Regions from separate parts of the Mycolicibacterium lutetiense genome, predicted to be linked through region 2. Evidence: predicted binding sites of a transcription regulator. Region 2 holds the regulator's gene; the other holds the start of a gene.
The links. The regulator LexA, encoded in region 2, represses DNA repair genes until DNA is damaged. The targets are predictions, from matches to a motif close to CGAACANNTGTTCG.

Region 1 (8,074 bases), 230 kb from region 2:
CGATCGCATCGGCCGCCGCACGCTTGCGATGAACGTCCGCGCGGGCGGCCTCACTGGTGATCCACTGACTGGAACCGTCCGCAGCGGCGCTACGGCCGTCCACGCTGGTCGCGAATTTCCATGTGACATGCGGCAATCCGGTGCGCTGCTTGTGCAGCCACTCGCGCAGCGGGCCCTTTTCGACCTCATCGGCCAACAATCCGGCACTGACCGTGACGCCGGAACCGGCGAGACGTTTCGCCCCGCCTTCCGCGTCCGGATTGGGGTCGGACACCGCAAAGATCACAGTCGAAATACCCGCAGCCAGAAGCGCATCCACGCACGGCGGGGTGCGGCCGTGGTGATTGCACGGCTCCAGGGTGACGACGGCGGTGCCGCCCTCGGCCCGGTCCCCGGCCACCTGCAACGCCACCACCTCGGCGTGCGGGCCACCGACGGCCTGTGTCCCGCCGACCCCGGCGATCTGCCCGTCGCGGTCCAAGATCACCGCACCGACCGGCGGATTGGGATAGGTCGAGCCCTTGACCTGTTCGGCTTGCTCGATGGCCAGCCGCATCACGGACTCGGGCGTCATAGCGTCAGATGTCGCGAGGCGCTCGCGGCCTGCTGACGCAGGGATTTCACCGCGGCGGCCGGATCGGTCGCGCTGTACACCGCAGACCCGGCGACGAAGCAGTCCACACCGGCCTCGGCGGCCTGCTCGATGGTGTCGGCATTGATGCCCCCGTCGATCTCGACGACGATGGTCAATTCTCCGGAGTCGACGAGGCGGCGCACCATGCTCACCTTGGAGAGCACCTCCGGGATGAACTTCTGTCCACCGAACCCGGGCTCCACCGACATCACCAGCAGGGTGTCGAACTCCTTGAGGATTTCCAGGTACGGCTCCAGCGGGGTGCCCGGTTTCACCGAAAGGCCGGCCTTGGCGCCGGCGGCGCGGATATCGCGGGCCACACCGATCGGGTTGTCGGTCGCTTCGGCGTGGAACGTGACGTTGTAGGCACCCGCCTCGGCGTACGGCGGCGCCCAGCGCTCCGGCTGATCGATCATCAGGTGGCAGTCCATCGGGATGTCGGTCACCTTCAGCAAGGACTCCACCACCGGCATACCCAGCGTGAGGTTGGGCACGAAGTGGTTGTCCATGACATCGACATGCAACCAGTCGGCCCCGGCCACCGCAGCGACCTCATCGGCCAGCCGCGCGAAATCTGCGGACAGGATGGACGGGGCGATCAGGGGTTCTGCCATGGCGATCAGCCTACTTTTAGCGCGGCGGCGAACATCGCATCGGTCCCGTGCCGATGCGGCCACAGCTGGACATGCGGTCCGTCGCCGAGGTCGTCGGCCGGGGCAAACAACTCCCGCGCGTCCACTTGGGTCACCGGATACCGGCGCACCGCGTCGGCCACCACCCCGACCGTTTCGGCCAGATGAGGTGAACAGGTCGCATAGAGGACCACGCCGCCCGGGCGGGTCAGCTTGATGGCCGCGGCAAGCAGCTCACGCTGCAGTTTCGCCAACCCGGGGACATCGCCTGGCTGACGACGCCACCGCGCCTCGGGGCGTCGGCGCAGCGCGCCCAGCCCGGTGCAGGGAGCATCGACGAGGACCCGGTCGAACCCGGGTTCCAGACCCGATTCCCGCCCGTCCACGCGGCGCACGTCGACGTCGAACCCGCGGACGTTCTCCTCGACCAGATCGGCGCGCCGCGGTGCCGGCTCGACCGCGGTGACCCGCGCACCCGAAGCCGCGCCGATGGCGGCCAAGAGGGCGGTCTTGCCGCCCGGTCCGGCACACAGATCGAGCCAGCGGCCGGTGTCCGGGCCGTCGAGTTCGGCCAGGGTGAGCGCGCGGGCCACCAACTGGCTGCCCTCGTCCTGGACCTGGGCGGCGCCGTCGCGCACGGCCGCCAACTGGCCGGGATCGCCGCCGGGCAGGTAGACCGCATACGGCGAGTAGCGACCCACCGTGCCGTCGGCCTGGGCGGCCAGCTCGGCGGCGGTCAGCGCGGTGGGCCGCGCCGCCAGGTGCACCAGGGGACGCTCGTCGTCGCTGGCCAGCAGGGCGTCGAGTTCACCCGCCCTCGCCCCGAGCGCGTCGGTGAAAGCCTGGGCGATCCACCGCGGGTGGGCGTGCACGAACGCCGCATGCCCGACCGGATCGGTGGCCGCAGGCGGTGCCAGCTGCTCCATCCATTCCGCCTCGGTGCTGCGGGAGATCGTCCGGAGTACGCCGTTGACGAAACCGGCTCGGGCCGTGTCGAATTCGATGCCAGCCTGTTCCACGGTGGTGGATACCGCAGCGTGGGGCTCGACCCGGGTACGCAGCAGCTGATAGGTGCCCAGGCGCAACAGGTCGAGCAACACCGGATCGATCTGCTCGGGCGGGCGCCCGGCTGCCGCAGCGATGACCGCGTCGAGCAGCCCCCGGGTGCGGCAGGCGCCGTAGGTCAGCTCGGTGGCGAAGGCGGCGTCGCGCCCCTCGATCCCCCGCTCCCGCAGCAAGGCGGGCAGGGCCAGGTTGGCGTAGGAATCACGCTCGGACACCGCGCGCAGCACATCGAACGCGGCGCGGCGGGCCGGGTCCAGCGGCGTGCGCCTGGTCGGACGCTTGCCGTGCGTTGGCCGGTTCGGACGGTTAGTTGGCCTGCTCATGATGCGTGCACCGAATCCTCCAACCTTGCGCCGCGGGCCCAGTCGGCGGCGTTCATGAGTTTCTTTCCGGGCGGCTGGATCTGCCCGAGCTGTACCGGCTGCGAGCCCGTACCGACCAGCACCGCGTTGCGTTCGACCCGGATCTCACCGGGTTCCAACGAGACCTCCGACTGCGCCACGGTGACCGGACCGACCTTGATCCGCAGGTCCCCGATTGTCGTCCAGGCACCGGGATTCGGGGTGACCGCACGGATACGCCGGTCGATGACGTGGGCCGGAAGATCCCAGCGCACCCGGGCCGACTCCACCGTGATCTTGGGTGCCAGGCTGACTCCGTCGGCCGGTTGCGGCACCGCGGTCAGCGCCCCCTCGGCGATGCCGTCAAGAGTGGACTCCAGTAGTTCGGCACCCGAAACAGCAAGCCGCCCAAGCAGATCGCCCGCGGTGTCGGTGTCGCGTACCCGCTCGGTCACCACCCCGTAGACCGGGCCGGAGTCCAGTGCCGGCTCGATCAGGAACGTCGTGGCTCCGGTCACCTCTTCGCCCGCCGCCAGCGAGGCCTGCACCGGTGCCGCCCCGCGCCAGGCCGGCAGCAACGAGAAGTGCAGATTGATCCAGCCGTGCTGCGGCACGGCGAGCAGGCGTTCGCTCAGCAGCGCACCGTAGGCGACCACCGCACAGCAGTCCGGGGCCAGCTCGGACAGCTCGGCGACGAACTCGTCGGAGTTGGGCTTGGCCGGTCGCAAAATCGGGATGTCGTGCTCAAGCGCCAGCTGCGCGACCGGTGACGGAGCGGGTTTGCCGCGGCGCCCGGCGGCGGCGTCGGGCCGGGTGAGGACCGCGACCACATCGTGGCGGGGCGAGTCGATCAGCCGCTGCAACGACGGGAGGGCGGGCTCTGGGGTTCCGGCAAAGACAAGACGCACCGCCCCAGTTTAGGGATCCGGGGCGCCGCTTCCCTAATGCTGCGTCTCATCAATACCGGGTTAGGAGACTCCCACCTAGGTATTCTCAACGTCACTGCCGAGCAGCCACCACTGGCTTCAAGTGCTATTCCCTCGCTGCCGCACTCAAGGGGTCAGGCCGATGCTCGAGGTGATCGAAAAAGGGTCGTCTACCGAATCTCACCCCACACCACTGCTGTTCGTTCACGGTGGGTGCCTCTCCGCGTGGTGTTGGGACGAACACTTCCTCGACTTCTTCGCAGCGCAGGGATTTCGCACCGTTGCTCTCAGCTGGCGGGGCCATGGCCAAAGCACGTCGGGCAAGCCGCTGAGCAAGTGTTCAATTGCGGATTATGTCGATGACACGCGCGTCGTTGCCGACGATCTGGGCGGCCAGCCCGTATTGATCGGGCACTCCACCGGCGGGTTCGTCGTGCAGAAGTATCTTGAGATTCGCCGCGCCCCGGCCGGAGTCCTACTGGCTTCGACACCGCCACGGGGCATCCTCGGCACCTCGATGAGCGTATGGTTTCGCCATCCATGGACGGCGATGCGGGCCAACACTTTCGGAGAATCACACGAGATCTTCAATACCCCAAAGCTTGCCCGCGAATTTCTCTTCTGCTCCCACACGCCCGAACCCATTGTCGAGGCCGGCGCAATGCGTGCCGAGCCTGACAGCATGCGAGCCGTGTTCCTGGACCAGGTATTCCGCCTGCCAAAACCTCAACGCATTACTACTCCGCTACTGGTGCTGGGCGGCGAAGATGACGGCTTGATCAGCAACGACCAGGTGCATGCAACCGCGGGCGCGTACCGCACCGACGCGGAGCTCTTCCCGAAGATGGGGCACATGATGATGACCGAACCGGGGTGGGCTGCAGTTGCGGAACGTATCCTCACCTGGCTCGGAGCGCGTGGGCTCTGAATCCAGGCAGTGCGGCAGTCCGAAGTTCGGAGTCGCCCGCAGTGCATTCCAATCATGTTGCTTTTCTGCATGATTGGCGATGGCGGATCCTGGGGTGTCGTTATCGGGTGTCGGCCGCATCGGGTGGAGCCAGCAGCTCTTCGGGGTGGAAGTGGTGGTTGAGGGTGTCTTGCCCGGTATCCATCAGGGGTGGCGGGTGCCAGTGGATGCGGCCGGTGCCGGAATCCACGCTGGTGGTCCAGCCGAGTCCGACCAGGCGGTTGTCGGGCCCGCAGCTCAGTGCGAGGTCGGGGGCGTCGGTGTGGCCGCCGTGTTGCCAATCGGCCTTGGCGTGGTGGACCTGGCAGTGGTCGGCAGGGGCGGTGCAGCCGGGGCGGGTGCAGCCTCGGTCGCGGTTGTAGAGCAGCAGTCGTTGTGCTTTGGTGGCTAACCGTTTGGTGCGGGCCATGTAGAGCGGTTCGGCGGTGTAGTGGTCGTAAATGATCAGGTAGTGGAAGCTGTGCGATGCCAATCTGATGAGGTCATTCATCGGCATCCGGATACCCGAACCGGTGACCGCGATTCCGGCGCCGGCTTCCAGTTCGGCCAGGGTCGTGGAGACCACCACGGTGACGGGGAGACCGCCATGCTGGCCGAGCCGTTTTGACATCAACAGTTCGCGCAGTGCCACTTTGAGTGCGTCGTGGTTGCGCTGTGCCTGGGTTCGGGTGTCACGGTCGGCGGCGGCCTGCTGGTCTTGCTGAGCGTGAGAGGCGTCCCGCTCCTCGAAGGCGTCGAGTTCTGCATCGGGGACGTCGGCCTCGTCGATGCCAGGCTCGGGCGCGGCGGCCTCGTCCACGTCAGGCACATCAAGTGGGTTTGGTGAGGGGTTGTACACCGGTTCGGGATCATCGGGATTGTTGAGGCCGGGTGCGCCCCACACCCCGGTGACGGCTCGCAGATAGGACGCGGTCTCGGGGTCCAGCCAGCCCTGCACATGGACCAACCCATCGGCGTCTTGTTTGCCGATCCGCAGCCCGCGCAGGTGTGCGGCGACATCGGGCGAGTCGCCGTCCTGGTTCAGCAGATACAGCAGTTTGTCTGCCGCGGCTTTCAGTGTTTCGGGGGTGTCGCGGGTGGCTGCGGCCACCAGGTCGGATTCGATCTGGGCGAGTTCGGCTGCGCTGACGTATTTTTCGGCATTCGCCACGGTGTTGCGGATGATGGTGATGTGTTCGGTGTTGATCGTCCCCGCTGCCAGCGCCTGGGCGCATGCGGGCAGAAGCGGTTCCAGCACCTCACCGCCGATGACATATCGCGGCCCCAGTTCGGCGGCTGCGGCGACTCGGCGTGAGGCTTCCTTGCCGCTGATCCGCATCCGGGTGGCCAGCACATCCTTCCAGGACTTGCCGCCGATCTCGTGAGGAGCGGCCTGAGCCATCAGGGCGGCTTGGATGCGGTGATCGATCATGGCCGAGGCGCGGGCCTGCTGCTCGCGCTGGGACTGGATCGCCAACAACTGCGCCGTGTCGAATCCGGAGAAGTCCACGTCGACCAGCGTCGCGGTCGCGGCCAGGTGGCCCGCCAGCGCGGTCTGCACCGCGCCCCGGTTCTGCGCCAAGCCGACCTTCATGATTCGAACACTAGTTCGATAGTCCGACAAGAAATCGCTGCTTGGGACCGATGTGACCAAAGTGGCCAAAGTTTTTTCGGTGGCGCAGGCCAGTCTGCCTGGCCCAACGGTTGCCCAACCGCCCCCCTGATCTCCGATGCAGCGGACCATGGCATTGCGGCGGCAGCGGAGCCTAACTCGGCGTCTGGTAGTACTCCCGTTCCGACACTCCGGCCAGTGGCGCGAGGTACACCCAGGGGATGGTGCCGACGAGGCGGTTGAGGGTAGCGACGGCGTCGTTGTAGTACTGCCGGGCGAACGCCAGCTTGTTCTCGGTGTCGGCCAGGTTGTCCTGCAGATTCAGGAAGTTGGCCGACGAATTGAGTTGCGGGTAGGACGATCCCAGTGCCAGCATGCCGGTCAGCGCGCTGTCCAGATCATGCTCGGCAGCGCTGCGTTGCACCACCGAGGCGCCACCGGTCGCCGAGGCCAGGGCGGCCTGGGCACCGCTGACCCGGCCGAGAACCGCCGTCTCATGCGAAGCGAACGTCGCCACGGCCTGCACGAGCGCCGGGATCAGCGCAGCCCGGCGGGTCAACTCGACGTCGATGCCGCCGAGCGCCTCGGCGACCCGCACGTCCGCCGCGCGCAGCTTGTTGTAGCCCACGACGAAGCCCACCAGTACCGCCACCGCGAGCACCAGCACCACGATCAACAGCAATCTCACCATGAGCCGCCTCCTCCCCCTCCGCCACCACCGCCGCCGCCTCCACCGGATGACGATGACCCGCCGCCCGACGATGAGGAGGACGACGACTGCGAGGCGGTGTACGCCCCGATGGACGACGATAGTGCCGATTCGAAACTCTCGAAGTCCGTATCGCCTGACCCGCCGGTGAAACCGTGGCTGCTGTCCGACGAGGACGACGACGAGTTGTACCAATCAGGTTGGGGTGCAGCGGCCCCCAGGGTGTCCTGATATTTCTTGGCCCACAGCGCAGCGGCACCGCCGGCCACCGCGAACGGAATGTAAGCCAGGTAGAGGTCTTTGCGGGCGGCGAAGTCGAACCTGGTCTCGGCCGAATCAGTGGACAGCAGCCGGTGGAAACCCTCGGCCCGCGACCACAATTCACGGCCGGCCGGGGTCCGACGGGTCCCCACACCGCCCTTCCAGGAACTTACGGAGAACACGAAGAACGCCGCGAACGGCAACCCCCACAAGGTGATACCGAACCAGAGGAAGAAGCCGGCCAGCGCGGCGAAGAACGCCGCGACATTGGCGACCCGGATCCACAGTTCCTTGCGACGCTTGACCATGAAGCCGCCGTCGAGGGCCCATTTGCGCACCGCGACAACCATGTCGGCCTTGGCCTTGCTCAGCTTCTTTCCCGATTCTGCGTTGTTCTTGGCGGAGAACTCGGCCCCCACCGACATCACCTTGAGTGCCGCACCCACGTCGATGCCGACCGGATCGACATCGGCCCACTCTGCCGGTTTCGCGAGACCTTTGATCTTCCAGTGTTTGTCGCTGACTTGCCGCAGCTCCACGAGCCCCCGCTCGGCCAGGTGGAACAGAGTCGCGCTCAGCCCGTTCGTGGGAACCGTCTCGGTGCGGATGTACTCGGTCTGCACCGGCCCGAGCCCCTCCGGCGGGGCGTACTGCACCGGAAATCCCGGTGCCGGTTCAACGGTGGTCCGGGTCCAGAAGTAGGCGAGCAGTCCCATACCGACGCTCAGCAAGGCGATCCACAACAGTGCGCTCACCGATCGGCCGAGGATCCGGTCCCAGGTGTACGGCCAGGGCAGGGTCGTCTGAGGCGGTGTCGCCACATCGACGCCGGCGCGCAGCGTCACCGGCGTGTGGGGCTCCAGGTCGGTCGCCGTCAACCGTACGGTGTTGCCTTCGACGCGCAGATCCGTGCAGGCACCGCCGACACCGAATCCGACACTGCAACCG
Region 2 (8,074 bases):
GGGTCATCCACCCACCCCTGTTCGCCACAACCGTCTGCGCAGTGCCAGAACCCCCCGGCAGCCACTTTGTCCACCACATGCGCGGCGTAGAGCCGGATGCCGTCGGCGGCAAGGGTCTGGTCCAACACCGCTGCCAATTCGCGGTAGCGGTCATCGCACACCCGGCAGTCCCTACTGTCGCCGTCCACCACCACGGCGATCACCGCGTCCGCTCCGGCCGAAGCCGCGAGGTCGACCAGGTGCTCGACGCGTTCGGTCATGTCATCGGCCAGATCGGCACGCATGACGCAGCCCATCTCGCCCCGGTCGACGGTGACCAGGACAAGGCTCTTGTGCGGAACGAAGCCGAGCACCGCGGGCAGCGCGGCGATCAGCGCACCGGGACGGTTGAGGTGGAAGTCGAACTCGGGCGAGGAAGGCGATGGTGTTGTCATGGCCCGACGGTGCCAACGTGCGCCGTCACGAACCGCCGCCCGAACCGGGCGGTTGCGGCCGGTTGGGGATGAATCCCGCGCTGGGGATAGCCCAGGCTACGAGCAGTCGGATCCGGGGGCCGAGGGCGCCGCGTCGCCGGGACCGCCGGCCTCGGCACGGGCCAGCAACCGGGCGATCCGGTCATCGAAATTCGGCGAATAGGACACATCGTCGTCGCAGCCGCCACCGTCGAGCCCGCCGACCAACCCGGTCACCGTTGAATCGGAAACCCATGGGGCACCGCTGAAACCGTCGGTCAGGCCCGCACAGGCCAGAGACGGAAACCCCAGCGGTGACGACTCGGCCGCACCTCGACAGGCCAGCGGGCTGCCGCCTTCACCCATCGGGTAACCGGTCACCGTCACCGGCGTTCCCGTCGCAGGGGCCGACCCGAGGGCCAGTCCACCGCCGGCCGCGGACATCAGGCTTGCCCCGGAATCCCCGGTCACCCGCACGATCGCGTAATCGGCTTCGGGATCCTGTTCGGCGAGCCAACGTGAGTCCAGATAGACCGTGCTGACGTGCCAGGTGTCACCGGCGCCGGCACCGAAACCAGGCACGAAGGTGGTGTCGACGCCGTCGAGCAGGCAGTGCGCGGCCGTCAGGATGAGGTCCGCCGACGCGCTCGCCAAGACCGAGCCGCTGCAGGTGTGCGTCGTGGTGTCGCCCAGGAACAACGCCCCCACCCGCCGATCCGGCGTCACCGATTCGGCACCGGCCTGCGACAACGCGCTGACCGCGGCCGCCGAACTGCTCGGCGCGGCCGACACGGGATGGGCGGCCGCTCCGCTGGTTGTGGTGCCGGGGAACGTGCAGGCCGCGGTCGCGGCAGCCAGCACGACTGCCGCGACGGTGAACTTCGCCATCCGGGTCCCACGCATCATCACGATTTTGCCCGATCGCGGAGATCACCGCCGGGATGCCTGCCCAGGCCCGGCGTGTTCGAACGCACAGGCGGGGCGGAACGAACCCGCCGACCGGGCATGCGGGACACTAGATGACACGGCGGTAGGCCGTCACCGCGTCCTACCGCAGCGAGGAGACAAAGCGAGATGACCGACAGCACCGACACCCCCGATCAGCACTACCAGCCCGACCAGAGCGGCATGTACGAGCTCGAGTTCCCGGCTCCGCAGCTGTCGTCGTCCGATGGCCGCGGCCCGGTGCTGATCCACGCCTTGGAGGGGTTCTCCGATGCCGGCCACGCGATCCGACTGGCCGCCGAGCATCTCAAGGACACCCTCGACACCGAACTGGTGGCCTCCTTCGCCATCGACGAGCTGCTCGACTATCGGTCGCGCCGGCCGCTGATGACGTTCAAGACCGACCATTTCACCAGCTACGAAGAACCCCAGCTGAACCTGTACGCGCTGCACGACGACGTGGGGACACCGTTTCTGCTGTTGGCCGGCCTGGAGCCGGACCTGCGGTGGGAACGGTTCATCACTGCGGTGCGACTGCTCGCCGGACAACTGGGCGTGCGACAGGTGATCGGGCTGGGCACAATTCCGATGGCGGTGCCCCACACCCGCCCGGTCATGCTCACCGCGCACGCCAACAACAAGGACCTGATCGTCGACCACACCCCGTGGGTCGGCGAAGTCCAGGTCCCGGCGAGCGTTTCCAACCTGCTGGAATTCCGCATGGCCCAGCACGGGCATGAGGTGGTGGGCTACACCGTGCACGTGCCGCACTACCTGGCGCAGACGGCCTATCCGCCGGCCGCCGAGGCGCTGCTGGCCGAAGTGGCCCGGACCGGTTCGCTAGAACTGCCGCTGGGCAAACTGTCCGAGGCCGGGGCCGAGGTGTACAGCAAGATCAACGAGCAGGTCGAGGCCAGCGACGAGGTGGCTCAGGTGGTGACCGGCTTGGAGCGCCAGTACGATGCGTTCGTTGCCGCACAGGAAAATCGGTCTCTGCTGGCGCGCGACGAGGAACTGCCCAGCGGTGACGAGTTGGGAGCCGAGTTCGAACGGTTCCTCGCCCAGCAGGCCGGTGACAAGCACAAAGACGACAAGTACAAAGACGGACGGGACGGCTTCGGCGACGGCTTCCCGAACGGCGACAACCACTCATAGGAAGCCCGACGCCGGGCCGAGGGCGAGGTTGACCAGCATGTCCGAGCGCAAACCCCATCTACGGACCGTTCGCGAGCTCACCCCGACGCTCGAATACCGCACGATCCACGGATATCGGCGGGCCTTCCGCGTCGCCGGATCCGGTCCGGCGATCCTGCTGATCCACGGCATCGGTGACAACTCCACCACCTGGCACACCGTGCAATCGGCGCTGGCCCAGCGGTTCACCGTGATCGCCCCGGATCTGCTCGGCCACGGTAGCTCCGACAAGCCCCGAGCGGACTATTCGGTCGCGGCCTACGCCAACGGCATGCGCGACCTACTCAGCGTGCTCGACATCGACCGGGTGACCGTGATCGGTCACTCGCTGGGCGGTGGCGTCGCAATGCAGTTCGCCTATCAATTCCCGCAGTTGCTGGACCGTCTCATCCTCGTGGGCGCCGGTGGAGTCACCAAGGATGTGAATGTGGCGTTGCGGGTCGCCTCACTCCCGATGGGCAGCGAGGCGCTGGCCCTGCTGAGACTCCCCCTGGTGCTACCGGCATTGCAGCTGTTCGGTCGGGCCGCAGGCACATTGTTGGGCTCAGCCGGGCTCGGCCACGACATTCCGGACATGCTGCGGGTCCTGGCCGATCTGCCGGAGCCGACGGCGTCGGCGGCATTCGCCCGGACGTTGCGCGCCGTGGTGGACTGGCGTGGCCAGGTCGTGACGATGCTGGATCGCTGTTACCTGACCGAATCCGTTCCGGTCCAGTTGATCTGGGGTGAACGCGATTCGGTCATCCCCGTCAGCCACGCCCAGATGGCACACGCCGCAATGCCCGGTTCCCGGTTGGAGATCTTCTCCGGAGCCGGGCATTTCCCATTCCACAGCGATCCCGACCGCTTCGTCGAGGTCGTCGAACACTTCATCGACTCGACCGAACCGTCGGTGTACGACCAGGATCGGCTGCGCAGTCTGCTACGCAGCGGCAGAAGCGAATCGGCGATCAGCGGGTCCTTCGACACTCAGCTTGCGGTACTCGACGCGATGGATGCAGACGAGCGCAGCGCAACCTGACCGGCGGATGCGACGTAGCATCGAATCATGGCCATCGGCGTCACCGTCTTGCGAGTATTCACCGACTCAGACGGCAAGTACGGCAATCCGCTGGGCGTGGTGGACAACAGCACGGTCGCTCCGGCCGATCGCCAGCGGATCGCCACCGAATTGGGCTACAGCGAAACGGTATTCATCGATCTTCCGCCGCCGGGCGGCAACTCGGCCACTGCCCACATCTTCACCCCGGTCGCTGAACTGCCCTTCGCCGGGCACCCCACAGTCGGCGCATCGTGGTGGCTGCGGGAGACCGGATCTCCGGTCAACACATTGCAGGTGCCGGCCGGGATCATCCAGGTGGAATACGACGGTGATCGCGCCGTGGTCAATGCCCGCGCCGAGTGGGCACCGGAGTTCGCCATCCACGACTTGTCTTCGGTCGACGAACTAATGGCTGCCGATCCCGATGAATTCGCCGATGCCGACGAGAACTACCTGTGGGCCTGGATCGATGAGGCGCACGGCACGCTGCGAGCCAGGTCGTTCGCCCCGCACCTGGGAATCCCCGAAGACGAGGCCACCGGTGCCGCGGCGGCACGGTTGACGGACTACCTGAGCCGGGATCTGACGATCATCCAGGGGAAGGGTTCGGTGATCGAGACCCGTTGGAGTCCGGAGGGCTGGGTTCGTCTCGCCGGCCACGTCGTCAACGACGGCACCACCCGACTGGATTGATCTACGCCTCGGCGCCGCGATGCGCCCGCAGCGCCTCGATCTCACGTTCGAAGTCCTCAGCCGACGAGAACGACCGGTACACCGAGGCGAATCTCAAGTAGGCGACTTCGTCCAGTTCGCGCAGCGGTCCGAGAATGGCCAGACCGACCTCGTTGCTGGGGATCTCTGGCGTGCCCAGACCACGGACAGCGTCCTCGACCTTCTGCGCCAAAACATTGAGTGCATCGTCGTCGACCTGCCTGCCCTGACAGGACCGGCGCACGCCGCGGATGACTTTCTCCCGACTGAAGGGCTCGGTCACGCCGCTGCGCTTCACCACAGCCAGCACCGCGGTCTCCACGGTGGTGAACCGGCGTCCGCACTCCGGGCATGATCGCCGGCGCCGGATGGCCTGGCCCTCGTCGGCCTCGCGGGAATCGACCACACGCGAATCAGGATGACGGCAGAACGGACAATGCATTACCGCTCCTTCGTCATGCCGCCGGACAACTAGTTCGAGCGTCCTTGAGCGTACCCGCGATGCCCACGGCAGACTCACCGCCGGGTCCAGTGGCATGTAGGTGCTCACTCCGGTGCCGGCCAGTGTGGCTGCCGGCCAGGACGATTCAGCAGACATTGCGCTGCTCAGCCAACCGGCGCGAGCAACGTCTGCCCGGGGTCGACTGCCGCGGATGCGAGTTGGTTGAGGTCACGAATCTGCTCGACGACCCGGGACACCGGGGCATCCGGGGCGACGCGGCGCGCCACCTGCTGCAGCGTCTCCCCCGATTTCACCTGCACCACCGCAAGCTCGGTCGGCTCAGGGCTTTCCATCCCCATCACCCCACCGAACTGGGCCACGAGGCCCAGCCACACCGTGATACCGGCGGCGACCAGGGCCAGCAACACCGTGGTCACCGGCGTGACGGGCCGGCTGCGATGGGATGCACGCGACATCAGCACTCCGGTTCCGCGGTAGCGGACCGCGCCGGCCGCGGGGCGGACCGGGGCCGGCCGCTGCACCCGGCGCACCGGCCTGGCCGCACCGGTACCGAAGGTGGCGCTGCCCCTGGTGCCGGCACCACCCCGAACCCGGGCGCGTTGCGGCGGGGACTGCGGCACGGCCCGAGCCGCGCGGGAACGGCTATCGGCGGGGATATCGATGATCGCCATCTGACTGCCTTTCGGTGGGACGGTTTCGCTCTTGTGTTCGAACATACTCGCTCAGATGTTCGATTGATAGAACATGTGATCGAACTGTTGCCAAACGATAGAACAGGGCACCGACAACCTCGGGCCACCGACCCCTCACGCGACCCGCAACCCGCCGCCACGCGCCCCACCAGCAGACACGCCCGCAACACGCGTCGAACACATGTTTGATTAATGTTCGACCAACGACTACATTCGCCCCATGAGCGACGACCGCAGCAGGGACGGAAACACCGACAGCCCGGCCGGATCGGACGGCGCGGGTCCACGCCGGGCCGAAGGCGGCCTCACCGACCGGCAGCGCACCATTCTCGACGTGATCCGCGCGTCGGTGAACAGTCGCGGCTACCCGCCGAGCATCCGCGAGATCGGCGATGCGGTCGGTTTGACCTCGACCTCGTCGGTCGCCCATCAGTTGCGCACCCTGGAACGCAAGGGCTACCTGCGTAGGGATCCCAACCGGCCACGCGCAGTCGACGTGCGCGCCTCCAACGATCCGACGGCCGCCGCGCTGGTGTCCACCGATGTGGCCGGGTCCGACGCACTACCCGAACCGACCTTCGTGCCGGTACTCGGACGTATCGCCGCCGGCGGCCCCATCCTGGCCGAGCAGGCCGTCGAGGACGTCTTCCCGTTACCCCGCGAACTGGTCGGCGAAGGGTCGCTGTTCATGCTCAAGGTCGTCGGCGACTCGATGGTCGATGCCGCCATCTGCGACGGTGACTGGGTGGTGGTACGCCAGCAGAGTGTGGCCGACAACGGAGACATCGTGGCAGCCATGATCGACGGCGAAGCGACCGTCAAGACGTTCAAGCGGACCCGCGGTCAGGTCTGGCTGATGCCGCACAACCCGGCATACGACCCGATCCCGGGCAACGACGCCGCGGTGCTCGGCAAGATTGTCACCGTCATCCGCAAGATCTGACCGGCAGGCAGGCCCGGCGGCACCGACTGGTTGCCGGGCCCTGCCGCTCAGTCCGTGCGCACGAATCCGTTCGTACGGGCGAATTCCTCACTGGCGAACCAGATCTCGGCCACTGCCTCGTCGTACTCGCTGCTGTCTGGCGACCAGTATCGGCCGGACCTGGTGTCCGCCTTGATCGGATAGCCCTCCGGCGCGCGGTTCGGGTCCTCCAACGGTAGGTGGATGGCGGTGGCACTGGGGATCTCGTCGAGTTCGATGGCGGCATGGCGCCCGCTGTGTGCCTCACTGCTGTAGGCCTCACCGCCGTAGGCCTCCGTGTCGGTGATGACGCGGGTGGGCGCGGTGTCCACGTTGTCCTGATCACCCGGCACACCCAGGCCGCTCAGCGCCGCGAAACCCCCGACTTCGCGCACCCCGCCGACCGGGCCGTTGAGTGACCCGGTATCCGTCAGGTCCTCGTCGACGAGCTCCGCTTCGATGTCATCGACGTCGTCGTCCTCGACGACTTCCTCGAAGTCGGCGTCGATGGGCGTATCGAGGTCTTCGTCGTCGAATTCGTCGTCCTCGAAATCGTCATCTTCGTCGTCATAGTCGGATTCGAAGTCGTCATAGTCGTCAAAACCCTGCTCCGGGTCGGCCAGCTGGGCGGAATCCTCCGGCGGTTCCTCGTCCTCGCCTGGCGCCCCGTGACCGCCGGCCGCTCCGTGCGGGGCGGCCCACTGACTGACCGGGATGGCGATATCGGTGGGCTCGTCGTACGGAGACGCCGCACCCGTCGATTGCTCGCCCGCCCCGACGAACCGCGTGGTCGTCGCCTCGCCGCCATAGGCAGCGCTCGGCCCGTAGCCGTCCGCCGCATCGGAGCCGCGATCATCGCGATACTCGTCGCGGTCGTACCCACCCGATCCGTAACGAGCGTCGGAGTACCGGTCCTCGTCATACGACGAATCCCCGGGGCCGCCGGCGTAGTCGTCGTCGAACGGGTCATGGTCGAAGTCGTCGTCGCCACCGGCGCGACGACGGTGCCACAGCGCGGCCCCCACGATCAGCCCGGCGAGCAGCACGACCGGGACCACCGCGATCAGCCACCACCAGCTCCAATGCCAGGAGAACGGCTTCTCGGTGTCCGTACCGGAGGGCTGCGGCCCCGTGGCCGGGGTCTGCCCGAGTCCAGGAACCTGCAGTCCGGTCAATTCGGAGGCGAGTTTCGACGGCTCGGTGGTGAACGTGTTGGTGTCGCGGTCCCACGAGATCGCTCCCCCGCTGAACCGCTGGGTGATGACACTGCCGTCTTCGGTCTGGTCGGCCATGGGGGCGCCCAGTACGCCCTTTGCACCACCGAGCTTCTCCCAGGCCGCGTTCATCGCGCCCCGCACGATCACCGCGCCGTAATCGGGAGTCCAGAAGATGACGGGATTGTCGGCGGCCGCGAACGTGCTGATCCGGCTGTTCGGGCCCAACCCGCCCTCGGATTCGCTGGTGGTCGGGAAGCCCAGATCACCTTCGGGACCGCCGACACTTTCGTACTTCTCGAGCAGCTGACCGGTGATGGCGTTGGCTCCGGTGGCCGGGCTGTAGAAGACCGTGCCGCCGGCGTATTTCTGTCCGAACCCGCCGTCGCCGATCGGATAT

Region 1: the regulator LexA is predicted to act here: its motif matches at 6,143-6,156, upstream of JOF57_RS12915 (HNH endonuclease signature motif containing protein).

The regions. Positions count from the first base shown of each region.
Region 1 covers NZ_JAGIOP010000002.1:753,529-761,602, forward strand. Annotated here, with positions in the region: gene ribD (bifunctional diaminohydroxyphosphoribosylaminopyrimidine deaminase/5-amino-6-(5-phosphoribosylamino)uracil reductase RibD) at 1-574, opposite strand, end outside; gene rpe (ribulose-phosphate 3-epimerase) at 571-1,248, opposite strand; gene JOF57_RS12900 (RsmB/NOP family class I SAM-dependent RNA methyltransferase) at 1,254-2,654, opposite strand; gene fmt (methionyl-tRNA formyltransferase) at 2,651-3,580, opposite strand; gene JOF57_RS12910 (alpha/beta hydrolase) at 3,741-4,526, shown strand; gene JOF57_RS12915 (HNH endonuclease signature motif containing protein) at 4,627-6,138, opposite strand; gene JOF57_RS12920 (LemA family protein) at 6,311-6,847, opposite strand; gene JOF57_RS12925 (DUF2207 domain-containing protein) at 6,841-8,074, opposite strand, start outside.
Region 2 covers NZ_JAGIOP010000002.1:988,331-996,404, forward strand. Annotated here, with positions in the region: gene JOF57_RS14065 (DUF4192 domain-containing protein) at 1-434, opposite strand, end outside; gene JOF57_RS14070 (trypsin-like serine peptidase) at 531-1,358, opposite strand; gene JOF57_RS14075 (proteasome assembly chaperone family protein) at 1,527-2,552, shown strand; gene JOF57_RS14080 (alpha/beta fold hydrolase) at 2,590-3,612, shown strand; gene JOF57_RS14085 (PhzF family protein) at 3,640-4,326, shown strand; gene nrdR (transcriptional regulator NrdR) at 4,328-4,786, opposite strand; gene JOF57_RS14095 (LysM peptidoglycan-binding domain-containing protein) at 4,951-5,478, opposite strand; gene lexA (transcriptional repressor LexA) at 5,720-6,442, shown strand; gene JOF57_RS14105 (LGFP repeat-containing protein) at 6,490-8,074, opposite strand, start outside.